DNA from 3 places in the Streptomyces sp. NPDC006743 genome. Region 2 is predicted to be linked to each of the others. Evidence: riboswitches for the same ligand, from Rfam matches in the RefSeq annotation. Region 2 holds a riboswitch; each other region holds the start of a gene.
What was found. A riboswitch is a leader RNA that binds a small molecule or an ion and turns the genes downstream of it on or off. The one in region 2 is predicted to bind thiamine pyrophosphate.

Region 1: it holds a riboswitch for thiamine pyrophosphate, as region 2 does, so the genes downstream of both, ABZ719_RS24995 (thiamine ABC transporter substrate-binding protein) here and thiC (phosphomethylpyrimidine synthase ThiC) in region 2, are expected to answer to the same signal.
Region 3: it holds a riboswitch for thiamine pyrophosphate, as region 2 does, so the genes downstream of both, thiO (glycine oxidase ThiO) here and thiC (phosphomethylpyrimidine synthase ThiC) in region 2, are expected to answer to the same signal.

What each region holds. Positions count from the first base shown of each region.
Region 1 is NZ_JBEYJA010000034.1:60,807-64,980, forward strand. Features, by position in the region: gene ABZ719_RS24990 (iron ABC transporter permease) at 1-1,235, opposite strand, end outside; gene ABZ719_RS24995 (thiamine ABC transporter substrate-binding protein) at 1,295-2,365, opposite strand; TPP riboswitch at 2,449-2,554, opposite strand; gene rlmN (23S rRNA (adenine(2503)-C(2))-methyltransferase RlmN) at 2,745-3,851, opposite strand.
Region 2 is NZ_JBEYJA010000039.1:46,339-50,512, forward strand. Features, by position in the region: gene thiC (phosphomethylpyrimidine synthase ThiC) at 1-1,726, opposite strand, end outside; TPP riboswitch at 1,719-1,896, opposite strand; gene ABZ719_RS26855 (YibE/F family protein) at 1,968-3,473, shown strand; gene ABZ719_RS26860 (SsgA family sporulation/cell division regulator) at 3,556-3,993, opposite strand; gene ABZ719_RS26865 (helix-turn-helix domain-containing protein) at 4,093-4,174, opposite strand, start outside.
Region 3 is NZ_JBEYJA010000002.1:226,953-231,126, forward strand. Features, by position in the region: gene ABZ719_RS02500 (thiazole synthase) at 1-423, opposite strand, end outside; gene thiS (sulfur carrier protein ThiS) at 427-639, opposite strand; gene thiO (glycine oxidase ThiO) at 636-1,802, opposite strand; TPP riboswitch at 1,800-1,911, opposite strand; gene ABZ719_RS02515 (hypothetical protein) at 1,964-2,305, shown strand; gene ABZ719_RS02520 (FAD-dependent oxidoreductase) at 2,481-3,710, shown strand; gene ABZ719_RS02525 (Rv2175c family DNA-binding protein) at 3,789-4,154, shown strand.

The sequences.
Region 1 (4,174 bases), on a different contig from region 2:
GGCACGCCGACCAGGGCCTGCGCGAGGGGCACCAGGAACCAGGACTGTCTGAGGTCCAGCGGCGGCTTGTCCAGGGCGATCAGGAATCCGAAGCCGACGGTCACCGCCGACACCCCGAGCGGCAGCATCAGCAGCGCGTCGAAGCCGCGCACGATCCGGCCGGCGTCGCGGCGGGTGAGCGCGGCGGCGGCCAGCGAGCCGATGACGACGGCGACGGCGGTCGCGGCGGCCGCGTAGGACAGGGAGGCGCCGACGGCGTGGATCGGCGCGACCAGGAAGGTGCCGCCGTCGGGGTCGGTCAGCGCACGGTAGTAGCCGAACCCGGGCGCGGTGAGCGAGCGCCGCACCAGCACGGCCAGCGGCAGCAGCAGGAGCACGGCGATGACGGCGACGACCGCGGCCAGCAGGGTCCACTGCCCGGCGCCGCGCGGACGGCGGGCGGTGCGGGAGGCGTCCACCAGTTTCAGCGCGCTCTCCCGGCGCCGTACCGTCCAGGCGTGCACGGCGAGGATCGCGCCCACCGCGAGGAACTGCACGAGGGTGAGGACCGCGGCCGTGGTGAGGTCGAACATCTGCGAGGTCTGCCGGTAGATCTCCACTTCGAGGGTGGAGAAGCCGGGGCCGCCGAGGATCTGCACCACGCCGAAGGAGGTGAAGGTGAAGAGGAAGACCATGAGCGCGGCGGCGGCCACCGCGGGGGCCAGGGCCGGCAGTGTGACCTTGCGCCAGGCGGTCAGCGGGGAGGCGCCGAGCATCCGCGCGGCCTCCTCCTGCCGCGGGTCGAGCTGGGCCCACAGACCGCCCACGGTCCGTACGACGACGGCGTAGTTGAAGAAGACGTGCGCGAGGAGGATCGCCCACACGGTGGTGTCCAGCCGCACCCCCCACAGCTCGTCGAGCAGTCCCCCGCGCCCGAGGAGGGCGAGGAAGGCGGTGCCCACGACGACGGTGGGCAGCACGAACGGCACGGTGACCACCGCCCGCAGGAGGTGGCGGCCGGGGAAGTCGTAGCGGGCGAGGACGTAGGCGCCGGGCAGCGCGATCAGCAGGGTGAGCGCGGTGGAGGCGAGCGCCTGCCAGGTGGTGAACCACAGGACGTGCCGGATGTCGGACCGGCCCAGCACCTGCGTGAACTGCCCCCACTGCCAGGAGCCGCCGGCGTGCAGGCCGCGCCGCACGATCGCGGTCACCGGGTAGGCGAAGAACAGCGCGAAGAACGCGACGGGCACGGCCATCAGGCCGAGCCGCGCCGCGTTCCCCGCACGCCGGCGCCGGACACGTGCCGTGTCAGGCCCTACTTCACTACGAGCGAGGACCACGTCTTGACCCACTGGTCACGGTTGGCGGCGATCTTGCCGGGGGCCATGGTCTGCGGGTCCTTGGCCTGCGGACCGTACTTCGCGAACACCGCCGGTACCGCGGCCGTCTCGCGCACCGGGTAGACGAACATGTTCAGCGGCATGTCCTCCTGGAACTTCTCGCTGATCAGGAAGTCGAGGAACGCCTTGCCGCCCTTGGTGTTCCGCGCGTTGCTGAGCAGGCCGGCGTACTCGACCTGGCGGAAGCAGGTGCCGTCCACGACGCCGGTCGGCGCGGTCTTCGGCTTCGGGTCGGCGTAGACGACCTCGGCGGGCGGCGAGGAGGCGTAGGAGACGACGAGCGGTCGGTCGCCCTTGGCCTTCTTCCCGCCGGCGGAACCGGAGAACTCCTGGTTGTAGGCCTGCTCCCAGCCGTCGACGACCTTGACGCCGTTGTCCTTGAGCTTCTTCCAGTACGCCTGCCAGCCCGCGTCCCCGTACCTGGCGGCGGTGCCGAGCAGGAAACCGAGGCCGGGCGAGGAGGTCGCCGCGTCCTCGGTGACGAGGAGGTTCTTGTACTGCGGCTTCAGCAGGTCGTCGAAGGAGGCCGGCGGCGCCAGCTTGCGGTCGGCGAAGTACTTCTTGTCGTAGTTGACGCAGATGTCGCCGGTGTCGACGGGCGTGACGCGGTGCCGGGCCTGGTCGACCCGGTACCGGCTGACGACCGTGCCGGAGTCCTTCGGCTCGTACGACTGGAAGAGGCCGTTGTCGAGCGCGCGGGACAGCAGCGTGTTGTCGACGCCGAAGAAGACGTCGCCCTGCGGGTTGTCCTTGGTGAGGATGGCCTTGTTGACGGCCTGTCCGGCGTCGCCGTCCTTGAGGATCCGCACCTTGTACCCGGAGCGCTTCTCGAAGTCCGCGATGACGCTCCTGGACGCGGCCCACGAGTCGTGGCTGACCACGGTGACGGTCTTGGTGTCCGCCGCCTTGTCACCGGACGACCCGCACGCGGACAGCGTGACCAGGCCGAGTCCGACGGCCGCGGCGACGAACGTCTTGTGGTGCACTGGATTTTCCTCCTGGATGGTGGCCAGGAAGAGACGCGGCCCCGCCCGGGTTCCGCGCGGGACGCCCGGGCAGGGCGCAACAGCTCGAGTGATGACCGAACTTCCTACCCAGAATGACCTGGGCGAGGTTCAGAGGGTCTGCGGCCGGTGCCGCACTCTCAGCGCTGTGGCGCTCCCCTGTCGGAATATGAAGATGTCGGAACGTGAAGCGGTGTGCGGGTTCAGCGTACCGTCCGCCCGTCGCCGGCCACCGGCCGGTCGCCGGCGACGGGCCGCGGCTGCCTCACGGTGGCCCCGTCCGCCCGGCGCGACCACCTCTCGGCGGCCCTGTCCGCCCTGCCCGGGTGTCTCTCTCCGGACGGCCGGCCGTCCGGCGCGGCTACCGCTCGGTGGCGGCGAGCTGGCCGCAGGCGCCGTCGATCTCCTGGCCACGGGTGTCCCGGATGGTGACGGGCACACCGTGCGCCGCGATCGCCTCGACGAACGCCTTCTCGTCCTCGGGCCGCGAGGCGGTCCACTTGGAGCCCGGCGTCGGGTTGAGCGGGATGAGGTTGACGTGCACCGGCTTGCCCTTGAGCAGGCGGCCGAGCCGGTCGCCGCGCCACGCCTGGTCGTTGATGTCTCGGATCAGCGCGTACTCGATGGACAGCCGGCGCCCGGAGCGGGCGGTGTACTCGAACCCGGCGTCCAGCACCTCCCGCACCTTCCACCGTGTGTTGACGGGCACGAGGGTGTCGCGCAGTTCGTCGTCGGGGGCGTGCAGGGAGATGGCGAGACGGCACTTGAAGCCCTCGTCGGCGAACCGGTGGATCGCCGGGACCAGGCCCACCGTGGAGACGGTGATCCCGCGCTGGGACAGACCGAGCCCGTCCGGCTCGGGGGCGGTCAGCGCACGGATGGCGCCGACCACGCGGTTGTAGTTGGCCAGCGGCTCGCCCATGCCCATGAACACGATGTTGGACAGCCGGGCCGGGCCGCCCGGCACCTCGCCGTCACGCAGGGCCCGCATGCCGTCGACGATCTGGTGCACGATCTCGGCGGTCGACAGGTTCCGGTCGAGTCCGGCCTGTCCGGTGGCGCAGAACGGGCAGTTCATCCCGCATCCGGCCTGGGAGCTGATGCACATGGTGACCCGGTCCGGGTAGCGCATCAGCACGGACTCGACGAGCGTCCCGTCGAACAGCCGCCACAGCGTCTTGCGGGTGGTGCCCTCGTCGGTCGCCAGATGCCGGACGACCGTCATCAGCTCCGGGAGCAGCGCCTCACGCAGTCTGGCGCGCGAGCCGGCCGGAATGTCCGTCCACTGCTCGGGGTCGTGCGCGTACCGCGCGAAGTAGTGCTGCGAGAGCTGCTTGGCGCGGAACGGCTTCTCGCCGATCGCGGCGACGGCCTCCTTGCGCTCGGCGGGCGAGAGATCGGCAAGGTGCCGCGGCGGCTTCTTGGCTCCGCGCGGGGCGACGAAAGTGAGTTCTCCGGGCTTGGGCATGGTGGTACCAGTGTCGCAGATCCACATGGGTGACCTGCGGCTGTCGGCTGCTACGACTGTCGGTAGTGGTCGTCGTCCGTCGCTGTTGAGCGGCCTCGGACGGCCCAGGGACGGCCCAGGGGCAGCGCGGGATGACGCGTTGACCTGGCTGTGGGCGCTGGGGTGTGATCACACCATGGGCCCTGGCAACAGCGAGACGGATGCAGCATAGGTCGGGTGGGGTGCCCAAAATGAACAAGGAAGCGCTTTGACCTGGGTCGTGCACTGCTACCAGGCGGATCCTGTTACAGGGGCGTGAGACTCGGCTTCGAGACTTTAGGGGT
Region 2 (4,174 bases):
CGGTCCGGCTGGTGCCGTGCTCCCGGCGGATGTCCTGCGAGATCTTCATCGAGCAGAACTTCGGGCCGCACATCGAGCAGAAGTGGGCCGTCTTCGCGGGCTCCGCCGGCAGGGTCTCGTCGTGGAACTCCCGTGCCGTGTCCGGGTCGAGGGCCAGGTTGAACTGGTCCTCCCACCGGAACTCGAAACGGGCGTCGGAGAGGGCGTCGTCCCACTCCTGGGCACCCGGGTGTCCCTTGGCGAGGTCGGCCGCGTGCGCGGCGATCTTGTAGGTGATGACGCCGGTCTTGACGTCGTCCCGGTTCGGCAGGCCCAGGTGCTCCTTGGGCGTGACGTAGCAGAGCATCGCCGTGCCCCACCAGGCGATCATGGCGGCGCCGATCCCGGAGGTGATGTGGTCGTACGCCGGAGCGACGTCCGTCGTCAGCGGTCCGAGCGTATAGAACGGAGCTTCATCGCAGATCTCCTGCTGAAGGTCGATGTTCTCCTTGATCTTGTGCATCGGGACGTGCCCCGGGCCCTCGATCATGGTCTGTACGTTGAAACGCTTGGCGATCGTGTTGAGTTCCCCGAGCGTCCGCAACTCCGCGAACTGCGCCTCGTCGTTGGCGTCCGCGATCGAGCCCGGCCTGAGTCCGTCGCCGAGGGAGTACGTGACGTCGTAGGCGGCCAGGATCTCGCAGAGTTCCTCGAAGTGCTCGTAGAGGAACGACTCCTTGTGGTGCGCGAGGCACCAGGCCGCCATGATCGAACCACCGCGGGAGACGATGCCGGTCTTGCGGTTCGCGGTCAGCGGCACGTACGCCAGGCGTACGCCGGCGTGGACCGTCATGTAGTCCACGCCCTGCTCTGCCTGCTCCACGACGGTGTCCTTGTAGATCTCCCAGGTCAGCTCCTCGGCCCTGCCGTCGACCTTCTCCAGGGCCTGGTAGAGCGGCACCGTGCCGATGGGGACGGGGGAGTTGCGCAGCACCCATTCACGGGTGGTGTGGATGTTGCGGCCGGTGGAGAGGTCCATGACGGTGTCGGCACCCCAGCGGGTCGCCCACGTCATCTTCTCGACCTCCTCCTCGATCGAGGAGGTCACCGCGGAGTTGCCGATGTTCGCGTTGACCTTCACCAGGAAGCGCTTGCCGATGATCATCGGCTCGGTCTCCGGGTGGTTGACGTTGGCCGGGAGCACCGCGCGGCCCGCCGCGATCTCCTCACGGACGACCTCGGGAGAGACGTTCTCCCGGATCGCCACGTACTCCATCTCCGGTGTGATCTCCCCACGGCGCGCATAGGCGAGCTGCGTCACGGCCTGGCCGTCCCGGCCCCGCCGCGGCTGGCGCGGCCGGCCCGGGAACACCGCGTCGAGGTTGCGCAGCCCCCCGCGCGGCGAGGTGTGCTTGACCCCGTCGTCCTCGGGGCGGACCGGACGGCCCGCGTACTCCTCGGTGTCGCCGCGGGCGACGATCCAGTTCTCCCGCAGCGGAGCCAGACCGCGGCGGACATCGGTGTCGACGAGCGGATCGGTGTACGGGCCCGACGTGTCGTACAACGTGACCGACTGCCCGTTGGTGAGGTGCACCTGACGGACCGGCACCCGCAGGTCGGGGCGTGAGCCCTCGACATACGCCTTGTGCCAGCCGATGGACTTCCCGGTCTCCTCACGGGAAGCGGTCTGCTCCCCGTCGCTGGACAACTGCTCGGAGGCAGGCGTGCGTACGTCCTTGTTGGTCATGAGACCTACTCCCTACGCCGGCATTACCCGGTAACAGGTTCGGCGGTCGACGCAGCGGCTTCCGTCCGGCGGCGTTTCCCGCGGAACGTCGCTCGTTCCACGTGAAACATCGCGAAGACGGAGGTCAGCGCCCTCTCAGCCCGGTGCTCCGAGCTCCCGCGTGTGCAAAGGTGCCTCCACGCTAGCGTCATCCATGGCGCGGTGAACAGTGGGCCCCGGCCGTTCTTGCGATGATCTGGCGGTGACCACGACGCAGCAGTTCCCCCCTCCACCCCCCGAGCCGCGGCGCGGATCCGGCACCCGGCACGGGCGAGAACACGGGCAGGAACACGAGCGCGGACAGGGGCACGAGCACGGCCACGAGAACGGACAGGCCGAGGGAACCCTGCGCACGGACGACCACAGGACCGGCCGCCCGGACAGTCCGGGAGGCGACCACGCACACGGCCACGCCCACAGTCACAGCCATGGTCCTGCCGCCCCGGTCTCGCAGCACCTCCGCAAGGTCATCGCCGCGGTCCTGATCCCCTTCGCCGCCGCGGTGGCGGTCGGGCTCGCCGTGCTCTGGCCGGGCGGGAGCCCCGCCCACGAGCGCACCGGCGTGGGCTTCGACCGGCAGACGCAGCAGGCCACGGTCACCTCGGTGGTGTCGGTGAGCTGCAAGGCGGTGAACGCCTCCGGTGACACGCCGGCCGGTGACACCTCCACCGCCGAGGGCCCTTCGGCCCCGGCGCAGTCGGCCGGCACCTGCAAGAAGGCCACGATCCGCGTCGACACCGGCAAGGACAAGGGGCGCACCTTCACCGAGATCGTGCAGCCGGACCAGTCACGGCAGTTGCACCAGGGGGAGAAGGTCGTCGCCGCCTACGAGCCCGCCGCCCCGCGGGACCTGCAGTACTCGGTCACGGACGTGAGCCGGGGTTTCCCCATGGCGCTGCTGGCCGGAATCTTCGCACTCGCCGTCGTGGTCGTCGGGCGGATGCGGGGCGTCATGGCGCTGGTCGCACTGGCCATCAGCTTCCTGGTGCTGGACCTCTTCATCCTGCCCGCGATCCTGCAAGGGTCGAATCCGCTGCTGGTGGCGGTGGTCGGATCGAGCGCGATCATGCTGATCGCGCTCTACCTGTGCCACGGTCTGTCGGCCCGGACCTCGGTGGCCGTGCTCGGCACACTGATCTCCCTGGTGCTGATCGGCATCCTGGGTTCGCTGTTCATCGGCTGGGCCGCGCTCACCGGCAACACGGACGACAACACGGGCCTGATCCATGGCCTGTATCCGTCGATCGACATGAGCGGCCTGCTGCTGGCCGGCGTGATCATCGGCTCGCTCGGTGTCCTGGACGATGTGACGGTGACGCAGACGTCGGCGGTGTGGGAGCTGCACGAGGCCAACCCGGCGATGGGCTGGCGGGGGCTGTACCGTGCCGGTATCCGCATCGGGCGCGATCACATCGCGTCCGTGGTCAACACCCTGGTGCTGGCCTACGCGGGTGCGGCCCTGCCGCTGCTGCTGCTCTTCTCGATCGCGCGGAGCAGCGTGGGGACCGTGGCGACCAGCGAACTCGTCGCCGAGGAGATCGTCCGCACGCTCGTGGGATCGATCGGCCTGGTCGCGTCCGTACCGGTCACCACCGCCCTGGCGGCTCTGGTCGTCTCGGCCGACCGCCCGGGTGCGGCGCCTCCCAGGGCCGCGGCCGGTCTGCCCGCGCCGGCCCGCGGCGGCAGGGGCCGACGGCGCAAGCGGTGAACTGTTCCCGAGAGCGGTGAGCTGTCCTCGAAGCGTGCGGTGAAGCGTTACTCCACCGCACGCCGCCGGTTGAAGAAACGCTTCAGCCCGCGCTCTGTTCTTCCGCCAGGATGCGGTCCAGCGCCTCGTCGAGGTGCGTGTCGAAGTCCGCCAGAGCGCCTTCCTGTCCCAACGGCACCAGTTTGTCCGTGCGGTCGAGGAACGCCACGAGAGGCGCCGTGGAGGAGCGGAACAGCGCGCGGTCACCGCCGACCTGAAGGCGGATCAGCACCTCGGCGAGCGAGTCGGAGTCGGCGGGCGAGACCCGCACATCACCGTCCCCGCACGGCCGGCCCACGCCGTCGACCAGCAGTTCGCGTCCGAACGCCCAGGTGACCGGGGCGTCTCCGGGCAGATGGAAGGTCAGCCGTACGGCATAGGGATCACAGGCCTCGTACCGCAGTTCCACCGGAATGCGGAAAGAGAGCTCCTCGGACACGAGAAAGCTCATCATGACCTCTGCCTGTACGGACTCGCGCATCACTACCCCGTCATCTGCCGTCGACTGGCCGGGAATGATCCCCATCAACACTGGTGGCATCTTGCTGAACGTATATGGCAGATCACAAGGAGTGAGTTTTCAGATACTGATAGCGAGCGCCAGGGAGCCGACACGCCGTCCCACCTCGCTCTGCAGCTGCCGAGCCGCGGGCAGCAGCCGG
Region 3 (4,174 bases), on a different contig from region 2:
CCGGGCGAGCACCGGGTCGTCGTTCGTGTACGGCAGCACCGTGAAGCCGTCGTCGACCAGGGTCTCCGCCGCGTCCAGCAGCTCGATCGGGTCCGGCAGCAGGGTGCGCTCGTCGGCGATGACCTCCAGTTTGACCAGGTCGGTGCCGAGCGCCTCCCGGGCGAGACGGGCCGTGAGCACCGCCTCGCCCGCCGTGAAGCAGCCCGCGGTGTTGGGCAGCACCCGGATGCCGAGCCTCTCCAGCACGGACAGCACGGAGCCGTGCACGGAGGGGTCCACCCGGCGCATCGCGACCGTGGTCAGCTCCGTGCCGGAGGCCACCAGGGAGCGTTCGAGGACGTCCAGGCTGGGCGCACCGCCGGTGCCCATGATCAGCCGGGACGTGAAGGACGTACCACCGAGGACGAAGGGGTCGTCGGCCATGGGTCAGCCTCCTTGGACGGCGGTGAGGATCTCGACGCGGTCGCCCTCGGCCAGGGCGGTGGAGGGCCACCGGTCGCGCGGCACGACGGTCTCGTTGAGGGCGGCGGCCACCCCGGAGGGCGCCGCGGTCAGGGTCCGTACGACGGCGTCGAGGGCCGTGCCGGGCGAGAACTCGCGCGGCACGCCGTTGACGGAGATGCGGACGGGGGTGCTCATGCGGACTGCTCCGTGAGGGTGGCGGCGTGGAAACGCCGAGGGCTGAAGGGGCGGGCCTCGTCCGGCAGCTCGCCGGTGGCCAGGACGTGCGCCATGACGTCACCGGTGACCGGGGTGAGCAGCACCCCGTTGCGGTAGTGCCCGGTGGCCACCAGCAGCCCGTCCAGGCCGGTCGGGCCGAGCAGCGGCGCGTTGTCGGGGGAGCCGGGGCGCAGCCCGGCGCGGGTCTCGGTCAGCGGCAGCTCGGTGATGCCGGGCACCAGCTCGTGCGCGTCGCGCAGCAGCTCGTAGACGCCGCCCGCCGTCACCGTGGTGTCCCAGCCCAGCTCCTCGCTGGTGGCCCCGACGACCAGCTCGCCGCTGAGCCGCGGCACCAGGTAGAGGTGGCCGCCGCGCACCACGGCCCGCACCGTGCGGCTCAGGAACGGCGCGTACCGCTGGGGCACGGTCAGCCGGAGCACCTGCCCCTTCACCGGCCGCACCGGCGGCAGCAGGTCGTCCGGGACCCCGGCGAGGCGTCCGCTGAGGCTGCCGGCGGCCAGTACCACCTGCCCGGCGCCGAGCGCGGTGCCCTCGCGCAGCACGCAGCCCGTGGCCCGCTCCCGTTCGACGGTGAGCCGCTCGGCCCAGGCGCGGTGGAAGACCACGCCCGTGCGCTCGCAGGCCACGACCAGGGCGGCGGCCAGCCGCCGCGGGTCGATCTGGTGGTCGCCGTCCACCCGGAGCCCGCCGCGCACGCCCGGCGCGAGCATCGGCTCCAGGCGCCGGCACTCGCGCCCCGACAGCCACTCCGACTCCAGCCCCGAGCGGTGTTGCAGGGCGTGCAGTTCCCGCAGGTGGGCGCGGTCGTCGGCGTCCAGCGCGACGGCCAGCGTGCCGCACCTGCGGTAGCCGAGGTCGTGGCCGGTCACCTCGGTCAGCTCGGCCGCGAAATCCGGGTAGCGGCGGGCCGAGGCCAGGTTCAGGCCGAGCAGGGTCTCCTCGCCGTAGTGCAGTTCCGTGACGGCGGCCAGCATCCCGGCCGCCACCTGCGCGGCACCGCCGCCCGGCTCGGGGTCCACCACGGCCGCGGACAGTCCGCGCCGGGCGGCGCGCCAGGCGGTCACGAGCCCGATGATCCCGCCCCCGATGACGAGGACGTCGGACGTACGTGGCAACGACATGGGCGTCCAGCCCCTCCCTTCGCCGGCATGACCCGGATCAGGTTCGTACGGTCGGAGGCCGCCAGCCTCCCTCTCAGCCCGGTGCGTCCGGGCTCCCGCGAGTGCTTGTACGGTGGCCACCCTAGTCCTTGGAGCAGCGCTTTTGTAAGGGAGCCTCCCGTATGCCGCCCTCGCTGGACGGTCTCGTCCTCGCCCCCGTCGCCGATCAGGCCCCCGGTCAGGTGGGCACCCGGACCCGCTTCACGTACCACGAACGGGGCGGGGAGATCTGGGCCGAGTACGCGGGCGGCGACGTCGTCCGCGGTCACCTGGTGGGCACCAGGGAGGGCGACCGGCTCGACTTCCGGTACGTCCAGCTCAAGCACGACGGCACGACCTCCTCGGGGCACTGCGTCTCCACGGTGGTGGAACTGCCCGACGGGCGGGTGCGGTTGGAGGAGAGCTGGGAGTGGGAGTCGCAGGCGGGGAGCGGCACGAGCGTGGTGGAACAGGTGGGCGACTGACGGCGGCGGGCGCGGCGCGGCCCGGCGGGGGCGGCGTGACCTCGGCCGGCGGGACAGGGAACCGGCGGGCGTGGCACGGCCTCGGCCGGCGGGACAGGGACGCGGCGGGCGTTGTGGAGCACGTCACTCCGCACGCCCCCTGACTGACTGAACGTCAGCTGACTATGGTGATCAGGTGAGCGAGCAGACGCAGGAACAGGGCACCGCCCAGCCGCGGCGGGTGGTCGTCGCCGGCGCGGGCATGGCCGGTGTGCAGACCGCGGTCGCGCTGCGCGAGCAGGGCTTCACCGGCACGATCACACTGATCGGCGCCGAACCCCACCAGCCCTACGACCGGCCACCGCTGTCCAAGGCCGTCCTGCTCGGCAAGGCCGAGGGGTCCGCCTTCGACGTCGACTTCGAGGCGCTCGGCCTGGAGCTGCGGCTCGGCTGCGAGGCCCTGGCCGTCCGCTCCGAAGCACATGTGCTCGACACCTCCGAAGGACCCGTCCCCTACGACGTCCTCGTCCTCGCCACCGGCGCCGAGCCGGTGCGGCTGCCCGGCGCGGAGGACGTCCCCGGCGTGCACCTGCTGCGCACCCTGGACGACGCCGGACGGCTGCGGCCGGTCCTCGCCGAGCAGCACGACGTCGTCGTGGTCGGCGCCGGCTGGATCGGCGCCGAGTTCGCCACGGCCGCGCGCGAGGCGGGCTGCGCGGTGACGGTCGTGGAGGCCGCCGACCGGCCGCTGGCCGGTGTGCTGCCCGCCGAGGTGGCCGCCCCGATGACCGCCTGGTACGCCGACAGCGGCACCGTGCTGCGCACCCGCGCGCGCGTGGCACGCGTCGAGCCCGGCGCGGTCGTGCTCGACGACGGCTCACGGCTGCCCGCGGGCGCCGTCGTCGTCGGCATCGGCGCCCGCCCCGCGACCGCCTGGCTGGCGGGCTCCGGCGTCGAGCTGGGCGAGCGCGGAGAGGTGCTCGCCGACGACCACCTGCGCACCAGCGTGCAGGACGTGTACGCGGTCGGCGACTGCGCCTCCTTCCCGTCGGGCCGGTACGGCGAACGCCTGCTGGTCCACCACTGGGACAACGCGCTCCAGGGCCCGCGCACGGTCGCCGCCAACGTGATCGGCCTGACCCCGGCCGTCTACGACCCGGTGCCGTACTTCTGGTCCGAGCAGTTCGGCCGCTTCGTGCAGTACGCCGGCCACCACACCGCGGCCGACGCCACCGTCTGGCGCGGCGAGCCCTCCGGCCCGGCCTGGACGGTGTGCTGGCTGCGCGACACCCGGCTGGTCGCCCTGTTGGCGGTCGGCCGCCCGCGGGATCTCGCCCAGGGCCGACGGCTGATCGAGGCCGGTGCGGTGATGGACGCGGGGCTGCTGGCGGACCCGTCGAGGCCGCTGAAGACGGCCACCGCGTAGCCCGCTCGCCGGACGGTCTCCGCCCAGGTGGACGGGGTCGGCTTCCGAGTGTCGGTGGCAGATGGCACGCTTGGTCCCGTGACCGAGATTGACGCGAAGACCGATGCGCTCGTCCCCGCCTGGCTGACCCTGCCCGACATCGCCGAGATGCTCGGCGTCGACGTGACGCGTGTGCGGCAGCTGGTCAAGGAGGGCCAGCTCATCGCCGTACGCCGCGGTGAGAACCGCGCGCTGCACGTCCCCGCCGCCTTCATCGACGGGGACAAGGTCGTCAAGGGCCTGTCCGGGACCCTGACGCTCCTGCGGGACGACGGCTTCACGGTCGAAGAGATGATCGAGTGGCTCTTCACCCCCGACCCGACCCTGCCCGGCACCCCCGCGCAGGCCCTGAGCGAGAATCGCGGCACGGAGGTGAAGCGCCGCGCCCAGGCGCTCGCCGTCTGACGCCGGGCGCCACCGACAGG